2 regions of the Amycolatopsis sp. NPDC058278 genome follow, and region 2 is predicted to be linked to the other one. Evidence: riboswitches for the same ligand, from Rfam matches in the RefSeq annotation. Region 2 holds a riboswitch; the other holds the start of a gene.
What was found. Region 2 has a riboswitch for glycine ahead of gcvP (aminomethyl-transferring glycine dehydrogenase). Riboswitches for the same ligand answer to the same signal wherever they lie in the genome.
Positions count from the first base shown of each region.

Region 1: it holds a riboswitch for glycine, as region 2 does, so the genes downstream of both, gcvP (aminomethyl-transferring glycine dehydrogenase) here and gcvP (aminomethyl-transferring glycine dehydrogenase) in region 2, are expected to answer to the same signal.

Region 1 covers NZ_JBHVXZ010000128.1:5,904-16,153, forward strand. The annotation lists gene ACFVYA_RS40975 (glycosyltransferase family 2 protein) at 1-1,597, opposite strand, end outside; gene ACFVYA_RS40980 (NAD-dependent epimerase/dehydratase family protein) at 1,594-2,529, opposite strand; gene ACFVYA_RS40985 (hypothetical protein) at 2,528-2,737, shown strand; gene gcvP (aminomethyl-transferring glycine dehydrogenase) at 2,852-5,746, opposite strand; glycine riboswitch at 5,921-6,019, opposite strand; gene ACFVYA_RS40995 (MerR family transcriptional regulator) at 6,062-6,640, opposite strand; gene ACFVYA_RS41000 (TetR/AcrR family transcriptional regulator) at 6,921-7,553, shown strand; gene trxA (thioredoxin) at 7,534-7,869, opposite strand; gene ACFVYA_RS41010 (MerR family transcriptional regulator) at 7,882-8,277, opposite strand; gene ACFVYA_RS41015 (bifunctional nuclease family protein) at 8,460-8,933, opposite strand; gene ACFVYA_RS41020 (MerR family transcriptional regulator) at 9,150-9,896, opposite strand; gene garA (glycogen accumulation regulator GarA) at 9,893-10,250, opposite strand, start outside.
Region 2 covers NZ_JBHVXZ010000025.1:90,087-100,336, reverse strand. The annotation lists gene glyA (serine hydroxymethyltransferase) at 1-714, opposite strand, end outside; gene gcvH (glycine cleavage system protein GcvH) at 714-1,091, opposite strand; gene gcvT (glycine cleavage system aminomethyltransferase GcvT) at 1,107-2,198, opposite strand; gene gcvP (aminomethyl-transferring glycine dehydrogenase) at 2,201-5,032, opposite strand; glycine riboswitch at 5,077-5,175, opposite strand; gene ACFVYA_RS15850 (helix-turn-helix domain-containing protein) at 5,321-6,637, opposite strand; gene ACFVYA_RS15845 (hypothetical protein) at 6,710-6,907, shown strand; gene ACFVYA_RS15840 (3-oxoacyl-ACP reductase) at 6,904-7,671, opposite strand; gene ACFVYA_RS15835 (aldehyde dehydrogenase family protein) at 7,671-9,035, opposite strand; gene ACFVYA_RS15830 (gamma-glutamyl-gamma-aminobutyrate hydrolase family protein) at 9,035-9,748, opposite strand; gene ACFVYA_RS15825 (glutamine synthetase family protein) at 9,729-10,250, opposite strand, start outside.

The sequences.
Region 1 (10,250 bases), on a different contig from region 2:
CCGCGATCGCGGCCGTGTCGTCGGTCCCGCCGTCGACGACGACGAGGACGTCCACCCGCATGCCGAGGCACTCGTCCGGCATCTTCTCCAGGACTTCGCCGATGCCGCCGGCTTCGTTGTAGGCGGCGATGACGACGGTCAGCGGCGCCAGGGCCGGCTCGGGGTGCCGGCCGCGGAAGTCGTCGAGGGCACCGGAATCAACGTCGTCGGGGAAGGCGGCGAGCCGTTTCCGGCTCGCCGAGGTCAGCGTGGTGAAGCCGAGCGCCCCGGCGACGGGCAGCAGCACGAGCGCCGGGATCTGGTAGCGCCAGGAGAACTGGAACACCGCCGAGGCGAACAGCAGGAGGAGCCCGCTCGACGCCGCGAGCAGCGCCCCCGCCCGGGCCCGGTCCAGGGGCTTCCTGCGCCGGACCACCGTCAGCAGGCCCAGCAGCGCACCGATGCCGAGCGCTCCGCCCGAGATGTACCCGCCGTCGAGCTGGTAGTCGCGGAGGATCTTGGCCAGTGGCGCCTCGACGCTCGCGACGACACCGTCGTTCTGCAGCGTGACCAGGTCGATCAGGGACTGGTCGGCCCACTGCGGGTAGCTCAGCTGGAACTGCCACCGGTCCAGGGGGACGTCGGTCGGGCCCTGCTCCCGCGTCCAGGCGAAGCTCTTCGCGAAGTCGTCCAGGATCGCTTCGGCGACGTCGCCGGACTGCTCCTTCAGGACGTCGACGGCGAACTCGTGGGCCAGGGCCGCCTTGTCCGCGCCGGGGGGCAGCGGGCCCGGCCAGTTCGGGTCGAGGTCGGCGTGGGTGTAGTTGTCGACGAGCCGCTTTTCGCGGGGCTCGGCCGGGCAGAACACCCGCAGCACCGGGTCGAGGTGGAGGTTCGCGCAGTCGGCGACGGCGGCGGTCCGGCCGTAGAGCATGTTCCCCGACGGTCCGCTCAGTCCCCACTTCCCGGTTTCCGCGTGCACCCGCGCCGAGTACGGCACGAGCACGGCGAGCAGGCCCAAAAGACCCACGCCGGCCCGGCGCCAGCCCGCCCACTGCCGCCACGCTCCCCCGGCGGCGACGAGGAAGACCAGCAGCGGAACGACCAGGGAGATCCCGATCAGCCGCGTCAGCACGCCGAAACCGAGCAGCAGGCCCGCCGCGCCGGCGCGCTTCCAGCCCGGCGTGCCCCGGCCGAGCAGCAGCCAGAGCAGGCCGAGGAGGACGGCCTCGAACGTCACCTCGGACATGATGTTCTGCTCGATCTGCAGCTGGTAGGCGTCGAGCAGCACCGGGGCCGCGGCGAGCGCGGCGACCCACGGCCGGCCGCCGAGGCGCAGGACCAGTGCGTACACGCCGATCGCGATGAGCACCCCGCCGGCGTGCTGCACCGCCGCGACCCAGGCGAGCCCGCCGACGGCCAGGAGCGGCCGCAGCACCAGGTCGTAGCCGATCGGGTCGAGCTGGTCGGCACGCAGCGCGTGCAGGTTGTCGATGTAGCGGAACGAATCGATGAACAGCAGCGCGGGCCGGTAGGCCAGCCAGGTCAGCACCCGGAGCGTGATCGCCGGGACGAGGAGCAGCAGGAGCAGCCAGTGGCGGCGGAGAAACCCGCTCACGGCGTCTTGAGGCCGGAGAAGTACTTCCACGCCGTGGCCAGGCCGTCGGTGAGGGAGACCTCGGGCCGGTAGCCGATGGTCTCCGCGCTCGCCGAGACGTCGACGACGACCGCGGGCATTTCCCCGGCCGGTGCCGCGACGTGGTCGACCGGCAGTGCGGCGCCGGTCACCTCACGCACGGCTTCGACCATCTCCAGCACGGACACCGAGCGCCCGGCGCCGACGATCGCGCGGCCCGAGTAGCCGCTGTCGAGGGCCAGCAGGACCGCGCGGACGACGTCGTCGACGTGCACGAGGTCGCGGCGCTGGCGGCCGTCGCCGTAGACCCGGACGCCGGTGCCGGTCAGCGCGGCCCGCATCATCCGCGGCACGAAACTGTCCTTGTGGGACATCCCCGGGCCGTAGACGTTGGTGAACCGCAACGCACACGTCGTCATGCCGTACGCCCCGGCGTAGCCCGAGAGCAGCATTTCGCACGCCGCCTTGGTGGCGCCGTACGGCGTCAGCGGGCGCAGCGGCAGGTCCGGGGTGATGGTCGCGGTGCCCACGTCGCCGATCACCGCGTTGGTCGAGGCGAGCAGGAACTTCGGCACCTCGCGGCGGCGCGCGAGTTCGAGGAGTTCCTGGGTGACCAGGACGTTGTCGGCGAAGGTGTCCTCGGGCAGCTCGACCGACTTCAGCACCGACGTCAGCGCGGCGAGGTGCACGATGCCCGCGGTCCCGCCGGTCACGGCCTGCTCGCGGACGGCGGCTTCGCGGAGGTCGCCGGTCACCACGTGCACGCCGTCGCGGTCTTCGGGGAACGGCACCCGGTCCACGACGGTGACCGGAACGCCCCGGTCGCGCAGGGCGCGCACGACAGCCCGGCCGATGAAGCCGCTGCCGCCGGTCACGACCACGGACGTCCGATCAGGACCGGTCCCACTCACCATGGGCGTCAACCTACCCGGCGTTCCTGTGCGCCCGCAGTGCGCGTACGCAGAACTGCGCACGGCCGCCGGGCCCACGCTCAACCGCTCCCGGCCCGGCTTTCCCGCGCGGGACCGCGAGCTGGTCGGCCTGCTCGCACCGCACGTGGCGCAGGCGTTCGCCCGCGAGGAGCAGCCGCCGGTCCGGCCGGGGTGGCCCTCGCCGTGCTGACCGCGCGGGAAGTCGCCCGGCACCTGGGGATCAGTCCGCGGACGGTGCAGAAGCACCTTCAGCAGATCTACCGCGAGCTCGACCCGATCAGCCGCGCCGAGCTGAGGGTCCGCCTCACCCGCGGAGCGGGGAATCCGTGAAGGCCTCCGGTGGCGGGCAGGAGCAGACCAGGTTCCGGTCGCCCACCGCGCCGTCGATGCGGCGGACCGGCGGCCAGATCTTGGGCTCGCCCGGACCGGCCGGGAACACCGCCGTTTCGCGGCTGTACGGCCGGTTCCAGTCGCCCGCGACGCAGCGGGCCGTGTGCGGTGCCTGCCGCAGCGGCGAGTCTTCGAGGGGCCACTCCCCCGCCGCGACGCGGTCGATTTCGGCGCGGATCGCGATCATCGCCGCGCAGAAGCGGTCGAGTTCGGCCAGGTCTTCGCTCTCCGTCGGCTCCACCATCAGGGTGCCCGCGACCGGGAAGGACATCGTCGGCGCGTGCAGCCCGTAGTCCGCCAGCCGTTTCGCGACGTCGTCGACCGTGACGCCGGTGGCCTTCGTCAGCGGCCGGAGGTCGAGGATGCATTCGTGCGCGACGAGCCCTTCGCGGCCGGCGTAGAGCACCGGGTAGTGCTCGCCGAGGCGACGGGCGACGTAGTTGGCGTTCGCCACCGCCACCAGCGTCGCGCGGCGCAGGCCGGGAGCGCCCATCATCCGGACGTACGCCCAGGAAATCGGCAGGATCGACGCGCTGCCCCACGGCGCCGCGCTGACCGGGCCGACGCCGGTGGCCGGGCCCGCCGCCGGCTGCAGCGGGTGGTTCGGCAGGAACGGCGCCAGGTGCGCGCGGACCCCGATCGGGCCGACACCCGGCCCGCCGCCGCCGTGCGGGATGCAGAACGTCTTGTGCAGGTTGAGGTGCGAGACGTCGGCGCCGAAGCGGCCGTACTGGGCGACGCCGATCAGCGCGTTCAGGTTGGCGCCGTCGACGTACACCTGCCCGCCCGCGTCGTGCACCGCCGCGCACACCTCGCCGACGGTGTCTTCGTAGACGCCGTGCGTCGAGGGGTACGTGAGCATGATCGCGGCGAGGTCGGCCCGGTGTTCGTCCACTGTGGACTTCAGGTGGGCCAGGTCGATGTTGCCGCGCTCGTCGCAGCGGACGACGGCCACGCGCATGCCCGCCATCACCGCACTGGCCGCGTTCGTGCCGTGCGCGCTGGCCGGGATCAGGCAGACGTCTCGCGCGTGCTCGCCGCGGGAGCGGTGGTAGGCCCGGATGGCAAGCAGGCCGGCGAACTCGCCCTGGCTGCCGGCGTTGGGTTGCAGGGAAACCGCGTCGTAGCCGGTGATCCGGGCGAGCCAGGCGCTCAGGTCGGCGGCCACGGCCAGCAGCCCGGCGGCGTCTTCGGCCGGCGCGAACGGGTGCAGGCCGGCGAACTCCGGCCAGGTGACCGGCTCCATCTCCGCGGTGGCGTTGAGCTTCATGGTGCATGAGCCCAGCGGGATCATGCTGCGGTCGAGGGCGACGTCGGAGTCCGCCAGCCGCCGCAGGTAGCGCAGCATCGCGGTTTCCGAGCGGTGTGCGTGGAAAACCGGGTGCGTGAGGTAGTCGCTCGTGCGCCGCAGCGGCGCCGGAAGCGCGTCCGCGGTGTCCGCGTCGAGTCCGTCCACATCGGACACGGAGACGCCGAACGCCTTCCACACGCCGGAAAGCCGCTCGCGGGTGGTGGTTTCGTCGCAGGCGATGCCGACGTGGTCCGCGTCGATCCGGCGCAGCGAGATGCCGAGGTCTCGAGCGGCTGCAACGATGGTGTCCGCCCGGCCGGGCACCGCGGCGACGACCGTGTCGAAGAACTCGCCGTGCACGACGTCGACACCGCCCTCGGCGAGGCCGGCGGCCAGCACGGTGGCCATCCGGTGCGCCCGCAGCGCGATCGAACACAGCCCCTCGGGCCCGTGGTACACCGCGTACATCGAGGCCATCACCGCCGGCAGGACCTGCGCGGTGCAGATGTTCGACGTCGCCTTCTCGCGGCGGATGTGCTGCTCGCGGGTCTGCAGGGCGAGCCGGTAGGCGGGCGTGCCGTCGGCGTCCTTCGAGACGCCGACCAGCCGGCCGGGCAGCTGCCGCTCCAGGCCTCGGCGCACCGCCAGGTAGGCGGCGTGCGGGCCGCCGAAGCCGAGCGGGACGCCGAACCGCTGCGTCGAACCGACGGCGACGTCGGCGCCGAGCTCGCCGGGCGGCCGGAGCAGGGTGAGGGCGAGGGGGTCGGCGGCGACGATGACCGCCGCGCCGTGCTTCTTGGCCTCGCCGATGGTGCGGTCGAGCTCCCGGACCGCACCGGACGCGCCGGGACAGGACAGCAGCACGCCGAAGAAGTCGCCGCCGAGCCCCAGTCCGGTCAGCCCTTGGGAAAGGTCTTCGACGACCAGTTCGATGCCGAGGGGCTCGGCCCGGGTCCGCAGCACGGCGAGGGTCTGCGGCAGGGTGTCTTCGTCGACGACGAACCGGCGGGACATCGCTCGCCCGGCCCGGCGCACCAGCGTCATCGCCTCGGCGGCCGCGGTGGCCTCGTCGAGCAGGGACGCGTTGGCGACGGGGAGCCCGGTCAGGTCCGCGATCACGGTCTGGAAGTTGAGCAGCGCTTCGAGCCGTCCCTGGGAGATCTCGGGCTGGTAGGGCGTGTAGGCGGTGTACCAGGCCGGGTTCTCGAGCACGTTGCGCCGGATGACGGGCGGGGTGACGGTGTCGTGGTAGCCGAGCCCGATCATCGAAGCGGTCAGCCGGTTGCGGCCGGCCAGCTCACGAAGTTCGGCGAGCGCCTGCGCTTCACTCGCGGCGGGCGGCAGTTCGAGTGGCTCGGCGGACTCCCGCAGCGACGACGGCACGGCTCGTTCGGCGAGTTCGTCGAGGGAGGTGACGCCGATGACGTCGAGGATGTGGCGGAGTTCGTCCGGGCCGGGCCCGATGTGCCGGTCGGCGAAGGGAAGGCCCTGTTCCAGGGAGGCGAGTGACGGATCCACGAGACCTCCTGGGGACAGCGGGGGTGGACCGGGACGGCGATGTCCTGGTCCTCCCCACTCTGTCCGTACCTCCCGGAGGAGGCGCCTGAGAGTTTCGCCCGCGTGGTTGAACCGGGCTTGCACCGTCGGCGGGGCCATCAGGCTGTGTCCTGACGACCCGCTTTCCAGAGGCGTCTCGTCCGCGCGGTCCAGGGTGCCTGAGAGGTTCCGGGGAGGACTTGCTCCTTCGGCGCCGAGCTCAAGGTGTGACTCGGACTCTCCCGCGCGGATTCGTCGACCGCACGGTGAACCTTACTCTGCCTGCCGCAGCGGTGATCAACCGGTCTTGCGGGCGTTGCGGCGCTGGGTGAGTTCGTCCGGTTCGTGCGTCTCGACGATGCCGCCGTCGGCGCGTTCGGCTTGGAACTCGTGGATGGTGCCGCTGATCTCCTGCATCGCGCCGCTGACGGCGATGCCGAAGACGCCCTGGCCGCCTTGGAGCAGGTCGACGATCTCCTCCGGCGAGGTGCACTCGTACACCGTGGTGCCGTCGGAGAACAGTGTCACCCGGGCCAGGTCGCGGACGCCGCGGAGGCGCAGGTGGTCGACCGCGACGCGGATGTTCTGGAGTGAGACGCCGGTGTCCAGGAGCCGCTTGACGACCTTGAGGACCAGGATGTCCTTGAAGGAGTACAGCCGCTGCGAGCCGGAGCCGTGCGCGGTGCGGATGCTGGGCGCGACCAGTTTGGTCCGGGCCCAGTAGTCGAGCTGGCGGTAGGTGATCCCGGCGATCTGGCACGCCGCCGGACCCCGGTAGCCCACCAGCTCGTCGGGCAGCGAATCGTCGGGGAACAGCTCCCCCTGCTCACCAGTCGCGACCTCGACAGGCTGCTTCTCGGAACCAGCCTCGACCACGCAAGCCTCCCCTCGCCCGACCTGGCGGCCGGCGAATGACAGCCGGAGGAGTCCCAGGAGTGGGACCCGCCGGAGATCAATCGCCACGGTCCGGCCCCAGACCGTGAATCACACCGTGGCGATTTACCTTCTTCGACGGTAAGCGCCCGGACAGTGCCGGTCAACGCGACGCGCGGCAAGCCTCAACGGTCGGCTGAGCCTTTGAGCCGTTCGCCGTACCCCCGACAGTGGCTCGTCAAACCCGGTGGACACTTTTTACTCAGTCAGGTAACTTTTACTCATGCAAGTAAACCCCGACCTCATGGCCGAACTGGGCCTCAGCGTCACCGAGGCCGCGCGCCGGGCGCAGATCATCGGCGCGACCATCGGCGTCCTGGCCGACCTCGGCTACCGCCGGACCACCTTCGCCAAGATCAAGGAGCGCGCCGGGCTCAGCAGCACCCGGCTGATCTCGTACCACTTCACGAACAAGGCCGGCCTGATGCAGGCCGTGCTCAGCACGGTCATCCAGACCAAGAGCGCGTTCCTCACCGAACGCACCGGCGGCGGCCTCGACCCGGCCGACCGGCCCGGCTACCTGCGGGCGCACATCGAGACGTCGATCGCGTTCCTGCGGGCCTACCCGGAGTGCGTCCGGGCGCTGACGGAGCTGGCCGCCAACGCCGACGACGCCGACGGCTGGGTGATGACGAAGGTGCTGGTCGACGACCTGCGCGTGCACGGCCTGGCCCGGCAGCTCAAGCAGGGCCAGGCCGAGGGCCTGTTCGGCGCCTTCACGCCCGAGGTGATGGCGATGTCGATCGCGCAGGCCATCGACGGCGTCGCCGCCGCCTACGCGGCCGACCCTTCGCTGGACCTCGAAACGTACGGGCGCGAAGTGGCGGACACGTTCGTCAAAGCGACGGCGCCTTGAGGACCCGGTCGAGCCGGTCTTCGATGCGGGCCTTCGGGAACGCGCCGACGATCGTCTCGACCGGCTCACCGCCGCGGAAGAGGATCATCGTCGGCAGCGACATGACCTGGTAGGAGCGGGTGGTCTCCGGGTTCTCGTCGGCGTTGATCTTGCGGACGGCGAGCTCGCCGGCGCGCTCGGTGGCCAGCTGCGCCAGCACCGGGCCGACCATCCGGCACGGGCCGCACCAGGTGGCCCAGAACTCGACGAGCACCGGGACGTCACTGCCGAGGACTTCGGCGAAAGTGGCGTCGGTGATGTCGGCAACTTCGGACATGGCAGGGCTCCTTCACGGGCGCGGGGATTCGGGCACGACACACGGATCGGGGGCCTGCCGGGCCAGGGCGGTGGCGAGTTTCGCGGCCAGCTCGCCGCGGATGCCGCCGAGCCGTGCGAGGAGCGCGTCGGCTTCTTCGAGCTTGCGGCGGTAGACCTCGATCGAACTCGCACAGGAGTCGCCGGTCTCGTGGCCGCTGCGCAGGCACTCGACGAACGGGCGGGTTTCGTCGAGGGTCAGGCCGACCGTCCGGAGGGTCTGGATCTCCTTGACGAGCTGGAGGTCGTCCTCGTCGTACTCGCGGTAGCCGTTCGCCGTGCGCCGGGCCTGCAGCAGGCCTTGGTCCTCGTAAAACCGCAGCGCACGGGTGGTGACACCCGTGCGCTGCGCAAGTTCTCCGATCCGCATGCCGTCGACGCTAGACGTTGACGTCCGCGTCAAGGCAAGTGAACCGCCTTACCGCGGGAGGAGCCGGGGGTCCGGGGGCGTGCCCCCGGGCGGGGCCTGGGGGTTGCACCCCCAGAAGACACGGCGAGGAGCTCAGGGCGAGCGCTTTCCGCGAGCACACCTCACCCAAGCTCCGAGCGCCCTCAGGTATCGGCTCCCCGGAAGTCTTCGGGCGACACGGAGTCGAGGAACTCGCGGAACTTCTCGACTTCGTCTTCCTGCTCGTCCGGGATGATGAGGCCGGCTTCCTCCAGCACCGAATCCACGGCGTGGATGGGGACGCCGATCCGCAGGGCCAGCGCGACCGAGTCGCTCGGCCGGGCGGACACCCGGATGTCGCCGTCGAACACGAGCTCCGCGAAGAACGTGCCCTCCTTCAGGTCGGTGATGACGACCTGCTCCAGCTCCCGGCCGAGCGCTCCGATGACCTCTTTCAGCAGGTCATGCGTGAGCGGGCGGGCGGGGCGGACCCCCTGCTGCTCCAAGGCGATGGCAGTGGCTTCGACCGAGCCGATCCAGATCGGCAGGTACCGTTCGCCCTCGGTCTCCCGCAGCAACAAGATCGGCTGATTCGCGGGCAGCTCGACCCGCACACCGACGACGCGCATTTCGCTCATCGGGCTTCGCCTCCCTCTCGTGCGCACGGGCTGCAGCGCTGAACCGGCTTCACGCCCATACTCCCGACGCTACCCGTCATCCGTGCGCTGTGCTCGCTGTCCGGACTCTCTCGGTTCGCCTGCCGCAAACCCGTGCCTTCACGGTACGGCATGCGGTGCCGAACATTCAGTCATTGACATGGGACCGCAAAGAGGATCTCACTGTCCCGTTATCGATCAACACCCGGAGACGCCGCGGATTCCGGCCTTGACGAGGAGCGTGTGCAGGGTCACGGACAGCGCCGCCAGCTCCCGCACCACCTCGTCGGCCCGGGCCTTGGCCTCCGGGTCGCGGTGCCGGTACACCGGCGTCACGATCTGCTCCAGCAGCCCGACCTCGCGGTCGGCCGCGGCGCGGAAGGCACGCAGGTGTCTCGGCTCGATCCCGAATTCGGTCATCGCCTTGACCGTCCGCGCGACCAGCACCGCGTCCGGGTCGAAGAACCCGGCGGGACCGGGCCGGACCAGGCCGTACTGCTGCAGCTCGGCCAGTGCCGGCGCGTCGATGCCGGCCTCCTCCAGGAGCTCCTCCTGGGTCAGGCGCAGCTCCTTGCCCGCGGTGAAGTCGTCCGCCACCGGCAGGCCGACGTTCTCCGCCGGTGCGTCGATCGGCACCAGCCGGCGCGGCGGGCGGGGCAGGGCCGCGGTGGGCCCGGCCCCCGAGTCCGCCGCGTCCAGCTGTTCCTTGATGACCTTCAACGGGAGGTAGTGGTCCCGCTGGGCGGCCAGGACGAACCTCAGTCGCTCCACGTCCGCCGCGGCGAACTGCCGGTAACCCGACGGCGTCCGGCCCGGCTGGACCAGGCCCTCCGCTTCGAGGAACCGGATCTTGGAGATGGTGACATCGGGGAAGTCGCCGCGCAGCTGCGCGAGGACCGCCCCGATGCTCAATCCGTGGTTCTGTGGCCGCCCGGCCGCCGTCACTGCGCCCCCTCGCCGGACAGCCCCGGGCCGGTCAGGAAGACCAGGCGGAACTTCCCGATCTGCACCTCGTCGCCGCCGGCGAGCACCGCCTGGTCGACCGGCTCGCGGTTGACGTAGGTGCCGTTGAGGCTGCCGACGTCGATGACGACGAACTCGCCGCCTTCACGCCGGAATTCGGCGTGCCGGCGGGAGACGGTGACGTCGTCGAGGAAGATGTCGCTGTCCGGGTGCCGCCCGGCGCTGGTGGTGTCGCGGTCGAGCAGGAACCGCGAACCCGCGTTCGGCCCGCGCTTCACGACCAGCAGGGCAGAACCCGCGGGCAGGGCGTCGACACCCTGGACCGGGGCTTCCGGG
Region 2 (10,250 bases):
CCCGCCGCGGGGGCCGCCGAGGGTCTTGTGCGTGGTCGTGGTGACGATGTCGGCGTGCGGCACCGGCGACGGGTGCAGCCCGGCCGCGACCAGCCCGGCGAAGTGCGCCATGTCCACCATCAGCTTCGCGCCGACCTGGTCCGCGATGCGGCGGAACTCGGCGAAGTCGAGCTGACGCGGGTACGCGGACCAGCCGGCGATGATCAGCTTCGGCTCGTGCTCGACGGCCAGGCGTTCGATCTCGGCGAGGTCGACGATCCCGGTCTCTTTGTCGACGTGGTAGGCGACGACGTTGTAGAGCTTGCCCGAGAAGTTGATCTTCATCCCGTGCGTCAGGTGACCGCCGTGCGCCAGGTCGAGGCCGAGGATCGTGTCGCCCGGCTTGAGCACGGCGAACATCGCGGCCGCGTTGGCCTGCGCGCCCGAGTGCGGCTGGACGTTGGCGTGCTCGGCGCCGAAGAGGGCCTTCGCGCGGTCGATCGCGAGCTGCTCGACGACGTCGACGTGCTCACAGCCGCCGTAGTAGCGGCGGCCCGGGTAGCCCTCGGCGTACTTGTTGGTCAGCACCGAGCCCTGCGCCTCGAGCACGCCCACCGGGGCGAAGTTCTCGGAGGCGATCATCTCCAGGGTGGACTGCTGGCGGGTGAGCTCGTCCGCGACGGCCGCGGCGACCTCGGGGTCGACTTCGGACAGGTGCTGGTCGAACGTCGACATCAGTTCTCCTGGGTGAGCTGGGCGTACGCGGCGGCGTCGAGCAGGTCCGGCACGTCCCCGGTCAGACGCACCTTCAGGAGCCATCCTTCGGTGTACGGGTCGGAGTTGATGACCTCGGGGGTGTCCGATGTGGTGCCGTTCACCTCGACGACCTCGCCGGAGACCGGCGCGTACAGCTCGCTGACCGACTTGGTCGACTCGACCTCGCCGAACACCTCGCCCGCGGTGACGTTCGAGCCGGCCTCGGGCAGCTGGACGAACACGATGTCACCGAGCGATTCGGCGGCGAAGGCGGTGATGCCGACGGTGGCGACGCCGTCCTCGACCTTCAGCCACTCGTGTTCCTTCGTGTACTGCAGGTTCTCGGGGATGCTCACAGTTCAGACAGTCCTTTACGCGCGGGAGTAGAAAGGCAGGGCGACGACCTCGACAGGCTCGATCCTGCCCCGGATGTCGACGGAGAGCTCGGTGCCGGGCTCGGCGTACGCCCGATCGACGTACGCCATGGCGATCGGGTAACCCAGCGTCGGCGACAGCGCGCCGCTGGTGACCTCGCCGATCTCGGTGCCGTCGGCCAGCACCGCGTAGCCGTGCCGCGGCGCGCGGCGACCGGCGCCCTTGAGCCCGACGCGCACGCGCGGGACGTCCGCCTCGGACCGCTCTTCCAGGGCCGCGCGGCCGACGAAGTCGCCGGGCTTCTCGAACTTGACGACCCGGCCGAGCCCGGCCTCGAACGGGCTCTGCCCGACGGTGAGTTCGTTGCCGTACAACGGCATCCCGGCTTCCAGCCGCAGCGTGTCGCGGCAGGCCAGACCCGCCGGGACCAGGCCGTGCGGCTCCCCCGCCTCCAGCAGCAGCCGCCACAACGCCGGTGCCTCGTCCGCGTCGACGAACAGCTCGAAGCCGTCTTCGCCGGTGTAGCCGGTGCGGGCGAGCAGGACGTCGTGGCCCTTCACCGAGGCCGGGACGCTGGCGTAGTACTTCAGGGCGTCCAGGTCGGCGTCGGTCACGGCGCCCAGGATCTCGACGGCCTTCGGGCCCTGGACGGCGATCAGCGCGGTCGTCTCGCTGCGGTCGTCCACCACGGCGTCGAAGCCCGCGACCCGCTCTTGCAGGGCGTCCGCGACGACCTGCGCGTTGCCCGCGTTCGCGACGACCAGGTAGTGCTCGTCGGCCAGCCGGTAGACGACCAGGTCGTCCAGGACACCGCCCTCGGCGTTGCAGATCATCGTGTACCGCGCCCGGCCCGGCTTGACCCCGGTCAGGTTGCCGACCAGCGCGAAGTCCAGGACGTCCGCCGCCTGCTTGTCGGTGACGTGGATTTCGGCCATGTGCGAAAGGTCGAACAGCCCGGCCGCCTCGCGGACGGCCTTGTGCTCGGCCAGTTCGCTGGCGTAGCGGACCGGCATCGACCAGCCGGCGAAGTCGGTGAACAGCGCGCCGAGTCCCTTGTGGACTCCGTGCAGGGAGGTCTCTTTGGACACTGTCAGCCTTCGTAAGCGTTGAGGGGCGGGCAGGAGCACACGAGGTTGCGGTCGCCGCGGGCGCCGTCGATGCGGCGCACCGGGGGCCAGTACTTGTTCTTCCGCGAAACACCCGCCGGGTACACGGCGAGTTCGCGGTCGTAGGCCTTGTCCCACTCCCCGACCAGCGTCTCGGCGGTGTGCGGAGCGCCCCGCAGCGGCGACTCCTCGGCGGTCCAGCGACCGGCAGCCACCTCGTCGATCTCGGCGCGGATGGCGATCATCGCGGCGATGAACCGGTCGATCTCACCCAGGTCCTCGGACTCGGTCGGCTCGACCATCAGCGTGCCCGCGACCGGGAACGACATCGTCGGCGCGTGGAAGCCGTAGTCGATGAGCCGCTTGGCGACGTCGTCGACCGTCACGCCGGTCTCTTTGGTGAGCTGGCGCAGGTCGAGGATGCACTCGTGCGCCACCAGGCCGTCCTGGCCCGTGTAGAGCACCGGGTAGTGCGGCGCGAGGCGCGAGGCGACGTAGTTCGCGGCGAGCACGGCGACCTTCGTGGCCGCGGTCAGGCCGGGCGCGCCCATCATCCGGACGTAGGCCCAGGAGATCGGCAGGATCGACGCCGAGCCGTACGGCGCGCCGCTGATCGGGCCGACGCCGGTCTCCGGGCCCGCAGCATCGAGCAGCGGATGGTTGGGCAGGTACGGCGCGAGGTGCGCGCGCACCGCGACCGGGCCGACACCGGGGCCACCGCCGCCGTGCGGGATGCAGAAGGTCTTGTGCAGGTTCAGGTGCGAGACGTCGCCGCCGAACTCGCCCGGCTTGGCCAGGCCGAGCAGGGCGTTGAGGTTCGCGCCGTCCACGTACACCTGGCCGCCTCCGTCGTGGACGATCTTCGCCAGCTCGTCGATGTCGTGCTCGTACACGCCGTGCGTGGACGGGTAGGTGACCATGATCGCGGCGAGCGTGTCCTTGTGCGCGTCCACCTTGGAGCGCAGGTCGGCCAGGTCGACGTTGCCCTCGTCGGTGCACTTGACGACGACCACGCGCATCCCGGCGAGCACCGCGGACGCGGCGTTGGTGCCGTGCGCCGACGACGGGATCAGGCAGACGTCACGTGCCTCGTCGCCGTTCGCGCGGTGGTAAGCGCGGATCGCGAGGAGGCCGGCGAGCTCGCCCTGGCTGCCCGCGTTCGGCTGGAGCGACACCTTGTCGTAGCCGGTGACCTCGGCCAGCCAGTCCGCGAGCTGCCCCACGAGCGTGTGGTACCCCGAAGCGTCCTCGGCGGGCGCGAACGGGTGGATGCCGGCGAACTCTCGCCAGCTGATCGGCTCCATCTCGGTGGTGGCGTTGAGCTTCATCGTGCAGGAGCCGAGCGGGATCATGCCGCGGTCGAGCGCGTAGTCCTGGTCGGACAGCCGGCGCAGGTAGCGCAGCATCGCCGTCTCGGAGCGGTGGGTGCCGAAGACCTCGTGGCCCATGAAGCCGCTCTCGCGGGCCAGGCCGTTCGGCAGGGCGACGCCGTCTTCGACGTCCGCCTCGATGCCGAACGCACGCAGCACCTTCGCGGTGATCGCCGGGGTGCTGACCTCGTCGAAGGCGACGCGGACGTGGTCGGCGTCGACGTGACCGAGGTTGATCCCGGCCTCGCGGGCGGCCGCGTGGACCTCGGCGGCCCGGCCCGGCACGCGCGCGACGACGGTGTCGAAGAAGGACTCGTGCACGACCTCGACGCCGGTCTTGCGCAGGGCCCCGGCGAAGCCCGCGGCGAGGCCGTGGACGCGCTGGGCGATCTTCTTCAGGCCGTCCGGGCCGTGGTAGACCGCGTACATCGCGGCCAGCACGGCCGGCAGGACCTGCGCGGTGCAGATGTTCGACGTCGCCTTCTCGCGGCGGATGTGCTGCTCACGGGTCTGCAGCGCGAGTCGGTAAGCGGAGTTGCCGTCGGCGTCGACCGAGACGCCGACCAGGCGCCCGGGCAGCGACCGCTCGAGGCCGGAGCGGACCGACATGTACCCGGCGTGCGGGCCGCCGTAGCCGAGCGGGACGCCGAAGCGCTGGGTCGAGCCCGCGGCGACGTCGGCGCCGAACTCGCCGGGCGCGGTGATCAGGGTGAGCGCGAGGAGGTCGGCGGCGACGGTGAACAGCGCGCCCGCGGCCTTCGCCGACTCGGAAATCGCGTGGTGGAAGCCGCGGCCGCGCAGCACGCCGGACGCGCCGGGGTACTGGACGACGACGCCGAAGAACTCCTCCGGCAGGCCGGTCAGCAGGTCGCGGACCTCGACCTCGATGCCCAGGGCCTCGACCCGGGTCCGCACGACGGCGATGGTCTGCGGCAGGCACTCGGCGTCGAGCACGACCTTGTTCGACTTGGACTTCGACGCGCGGCGCATCAGCGTGACGGCTTCGGCGACGGCGGTCGACTCGTCCAGCAGGGACGCGTTCGCGGTGGCCAGGCCGGTCAGGTCGGCGACCATGGTCTGGAAGTTGAGCAGCGCTTCGAGGCGGCCCTGGGAGATCTCCGGCTGGTAGGGCGTGTACGCGGTGTACCAGGCCGGGTTCTCGAGGACGTTGCGGCGGATCACGCCGGGGGTGACCGTGTCGGAGTAGCCGAGGCCGATCATCTGCGTCATCGGCCGGTTGCGCGCGGCGAGGGCGCGCAGCTCCGCGGTGGCGTCCTCTTCGGACGCGGCGGGCGGCAGCCGCAGGTCGGCGGTGGCGCGGATGGCGCTCGGGACGGCGGCGCCGACCAGGGCGTCCAGGCTGCCGTAACCGCACTCGGCGAGCATCTTCGCGCGTTCGGCCTCGGACGGGCCGATGTGGCGGGCGTCGAACTGCGTGGAAGTGATCGGGAGCTCCTCGGGCCGGGCACCGGACAGAACGGTGCGCTGGGAACTCCCCCTCTGTCATGGCACCTGAGAGTTTCACCGTGTGCGACACGGCTTTCACCTTGGGTGAGGCGCGGGTGCGCCTGCTTTCCAGAGTGGCCTCGCACGAAGCGGTAGCGGATACCTGAGAGATTCCGGGGAGTTTGCTCCTTCGGTGCCCCACTGAGTTCGTGAGGGCTCTCCCGCCTCGGCTCGACGGCCCGATCTGCAGTTGTGGCGGCTACGGTACCCGGCGCTTCCGGGAGACGTCTACTTCACCCGGCCAACACCACAGTGATCTCGACCGCCGCCCCGGTGCACCACCTTCCCGGCAAGGGCCGGTGGGCGCCGCACCCTCCCCGAGGGCAGGACCAGGCGTTTCAACGGCCCGCCGAGCGGGACCGGGGGCAGGCCCGCGCCCAGCAGGACCTGCTCGACGATCTGCTCGGCGTGCCACGCCACCGAGTCGTTGAGCCGGTCCATGCAGGGGCGGTCGCCGTCGAAGACGTCGGCGTCGTCCAGGGTCACCTCGAAGTACGCGCAGCCCGGCGGGACCGCGATCGCCTCCTCGATCGCGCGGGCGCCCTCGAGAGGGTCCGCGAACCCTGCTTCGAGCAGCGGCTCGCGGTAAATACGCGCTGCCCGCTCGCGCATGCGGGGGCCGTAGCGGACCACGACCGGGAGCCGTCCGGTCAGGTCCGGCACGGCCAGGCCGTGCAGCAGCATGATCGGCGGTACCGACTGCACCAGCCGGGGTGCGGGTCCGGCCAGCTCGCGGGCGGTGATCCGGACCCGGTCTTCCATCGCGTCGGGGAGGCCGAAGTAGCGGAAGTCGACGTTGCCGAACCCGAGGCCGTCGGCCACCAGCGAGGCCAGCAGCTCGCCGTAGCCCCAGATCGGCGACAGCACGACCACCGGCGGCGCGGCGACGACCGGCGACGGCACGGGCGGGCGGGTCGCCTCCTGCTCGGGCACCTGGATGACCAGCCGGGGCGGCTCGTGCCAGTCGTGCACCTCGGCGACCCGCCAGTACAGCCCGAGCGGCCGCCAAAGCTCGCCGAGGACCTCGTGCTCGATGATGCGGCGCACCTCGGCGTCGTCGTGGGGGAAGTCCCGCGGCGGCACGATCCCGACGTAGTGGTGGTAGGTCACGCGGACCTCGTCGCCGCGGGTGGCCGAGCGGATCCGCATCTCCCAGTCGATCGGCGACGCCGCGATGGCGTTGGCCACCTGCGTGCCGGGCGAGGAGTACACCAGCGCGGTGGCTTGGCGGAGGAACTGCCCGGCCCGGTCGATGCCCTCCCGCAGCGCCTTCGCCGCCTGCGCGACGTGCACCGGGCTCGCGAGGCTGTCGGGCAGCACCCCGGCGACCCGCAGCAGCTCGGCCTCACCGAGCCCGGTGACCTCGGCGAGCTCGGCCCAGTGGTCGAAGACGGTCACCTTCGGCGCGTGCCGGTGTTCGAGCCAGCTGCGCAGCGTCGACGTCGGAACGCCGATGCGCCGCGCGGCCTCGTCCAGCGAAAGACCCCGCCCGCGGATGCCGGCCCGGACCGCTTCCGCCCACTCGTCGGCGCGCCAGTGCGTCACCTCACAAAGCTAACGAAACCGGCTAGCTTTGCGCAGGGACGAATCGCCCACCCGGCGTCGACGCTGGTCACCATGACCACCACCATCGTCGCCCTGACGCTCATCGTCGGCGTGCTGACCTTCGCCGCCGGGGCCTTCCTCGCCTCCCAGGTCGCCACTCGCGTCCTGCGCCGTCGCGAACGGCTCGTCTCCGAGGAGCGGAAGAAGCTCAACGCCGCCTGGAGCTACCTGCGGGAGGTCTACGGCGTCAAGAAACCGACGAAGCGTTAGATCGGGGTGACGTACGCGCCGGAGATGCCGCCGTCGACCAGGAACTGCGACGCCGTGATGAAGCTGGCGTCGTCGCTGGCCAGGAAGGCGACCGCGGCCGCGATCTCCTCCGGCTCGGCGAAGCGGCCCACCGGCACGTGGACCAGGCGCCGCGCCGCGCGTTCCGGGTCCTTGGCGAACAGCTCCTTGAGCAGCGGCGTGTTCACCGGTCCCGGGCACAGCGCGTTGACGCGGATGTTCTCCCGCGCGAACTGCACCCCAAGCTCGCGGCTCATCGCGAGCACGCCCCCCTTGGACGCGGTGTAGGAGATCTGCGAGGTCGCCGCGCCCATCACCGCCACGAACGACGCCGTGTTGATGATCGAGCCCTTGCCCTGGCGCTGCATGTGCGGCAGGACGGCCTTGCAGCAGTGGTACACCGACGTCAGGTTGACGCGCTGCACGCGGTCCCACGCCTCGATGCCGGTGGTGAGGATCGAGTCGTCCTCCGGCGGCGAGATGCCGGCGTTGTTGAAGGCGACGTCGACCGAGCCGAACTGCTCCACCGTGCTGTGGAACAGGTTCTCGACCTGCTCGGCGTCGGTGACGTCGGTCTGGATGAACGCGCCGCCGATCTCGTCGGCGGCCGCCTTGCCCTCGGCCGGCGTGAGGTCCGCGATGACGACCTTCGCGCCTTCGCTCGCCAGGCGCCGGGCCGAGGCGAGCCCGATGCCGCTCGCGCCGCCGGTGATGACCGCGACGCGGCCTTCGAAACGCTGGACCATTACTCCTCCGTGCTCAGAAAGACGTTCTTGGTTTCGGTGAACGCCGCGGCGGCGTCCGGGCCGAGCTCGCGGCCGAGACCGGACTGCTTGAAGCCGCCGAACGGTGTCCAGTAGCGCACCGACGAGTGCGAGTTCACCGAGAGGTTGCCGGCTTCGACACCGCGCGCGACCCGGAACGCGCGGCCGGCGTCGCGGGTCCAGATCGACCCGGACAGGCCGTACTCGGTCGCGTTGGCCATCCGGATCGCGTCGGCCTCCTCCTCGAACGGCACGACGGCGACGACCGGGCCGAAGACCTCCTCGGCCGCGACCGGGTGGTGCAGGTCCGGCGGGGTGAGGACGGTCGGCGGGAACCAGAAGCCGCGGCCCGCGGGCGCGGTGCCGCGGATCGCCACGGGCGCGTCGTCGGGCACGTAGGAAGCGACCTTCTCCCGGTGCGCGGCCGAGATCAGCGGGCCCATCTCGGTCTTCTCGTCGGCCGGGTCGCCGACGACGACGCCGTGCACCGCGGGCTCCAGCAGTTCCATGAACCGGTCGTACGCGCTCGCCTGCACCAGGATCAGCGACCGCGCGCAGCAGTCCTGGCCCGCGTTGTCGAAGACGCCGTAGGGCGCGGTCGCCGCGGCCTTCTCCAGGTCGGAGTCGGCGAAGACGATGTTGGCGTTCTTGCCGCCCAGCTCCAGCGTCACCCGCTTCACCTGCGCCGCGCAGCCCGCCATGACCTGCTTGCCGACCTCGGTCGAGCCCGTGAAGACGACCTTGCGCACGCCCGTGTGCTCGACGAACCGCTGCCCGACCACGGATCCCTTGCCGGGCAGCACCTGGAAGACGTCCTCCGGGACACCGGCCTCGCGAGCCAGCTCGGCCAGCCGGAGGGCGGTCAGCGGCGTCAGCTCGGCGGGCTTGAGGACGACGGTGTTGCCGGCGGCGAGCGCGGGCGCGAACCCCCAGCCGGCGATCGGCATCGGGAAGTTCCACGGCACGATCACCCCGACCACGCCCAGTGGCTCCTGGAAGGTGACGTTGATGCCGCCCGGAACCGGGATCTGCTTGCCGATCAGGCGTTCCGGCGCCGCGGAGTAGTAGTTGAGGACGTCGCGGACGTTGCCCGCCTCCCAGCGGGCGTTGCCGATGGTGTGCCCGGAGTTCTCGACCTCCAGCCGCGCGAGGTGCTCGATGTCGGCCTCGACGGCGTCGGCGAAGCGGCGCAGCAGCCGCGCGCGGTCGCCGGGGGTGACGTCGCGCCACGCCGGGAACGCCGCGTGCGCGCGGGCGATCGCCGCGTCGGTCTCTTCGGCGCTGGTCAGCGCGACCGTCCGCACCACCTCTTCGGTGGCGGGGTTCCGGACGTCGAACGTGGTCATCACTTCTCCTTGCTCGCGTCGACGAGAGCCTGGAACAGCCGGACGTCGTCGCTGTCCTGCTCGGGGTGCCACTGGACGCCCAGCGTGAATTCGCCCGGCACCTCCGCGGCTTCGATCGTGCCGTCGGCCGCCCACCCGACGGCCTCCAGGCCGGCGCCGAGCCGGTCGATCGCCTGGTGGTGGTAGCACAGGGTCTTGGTCTCGGGCCCGAGGATCGCCGCCGCCCGGCTGCCTTCGGCCAGCGTGACCGTGCCCCGGCCGAAGGTCGCGGGCGCCGGTTGGTGTTCGGTTGTGTGCACGCTTTCGGGCAGGTGCTGGGCCAGGGTGCCGCCGAGGGCGACGCTCATCACCTGCAGGCCGCGGCACACGCCGAGCACCGGCTTGCCCGCCTTGCGCGCGGCTTCGAACAGGCCGAACTCGAAGGCGTCCCGCTCCGGCCGGACGTAGGTGGCCGGGTGCGGCTCCCGGCCGTAGCGCTCCGGCTCGACGTCGGCGCCACCGGTGAGCACCAGGCCGTCCACAGTGGACATCAGCCGGCCGTACCCGTCGGACACCGGCGGGAGCAGCACCGGGAGGCCGCCCGCCGCGACGACGCAGTCGACGTAGACCCGGTGCAGCAGCACGGCCTCGGTGTCCCAGACCAGGAACTTCGCGGGTTCGAGGTAGCTGGTGAGGCCGATGACGGGCCGGTGGTCAGAGGCGCTCGAAGCCACGGATCAGCTCCCAGTCGGTGACGGCGGCGTTGTAGGCGTCCACCTCGATCTTCGCCGCGTTCAGGTAGTGCTCGACGACGTCTTCGCCGAACGCCTCGCGCGCCAGCTCGCTCTCCGCGAGCGCGGCGGCGGCTTCGGGGAGCGTGGTCGGGACGGTGCCCAGGCCGGAGTCGTAGGCGTTGCCGGTGAACGGCTCTTCGAGCTCCAGCTCGTTCTCGATGCCGTGGAGCCCGGCGGCGATGAGCGCGGCCACGGCGAGGTACGGGTTGACGTCCCCGCCCGGCACCCGGTTCTCCACGCGCAGCGACTCGCCGTGCCCGACGACGCGCAGCGCGCAGGTGCGGTTGTCGGTGCCCCAGGCGATCGCGGTCGGCGCGAAGCTGCCGGGCACGAACCGCTTGTAAGAGTTGACGTTCGGCGCGAAGAAGTAGGTCAGCTCGTGCAGCCCGGCGAGCTGGCCGGCGAGGAAGTGCTCCATCAGCTTCGAGAAGCCGTGCTCGCT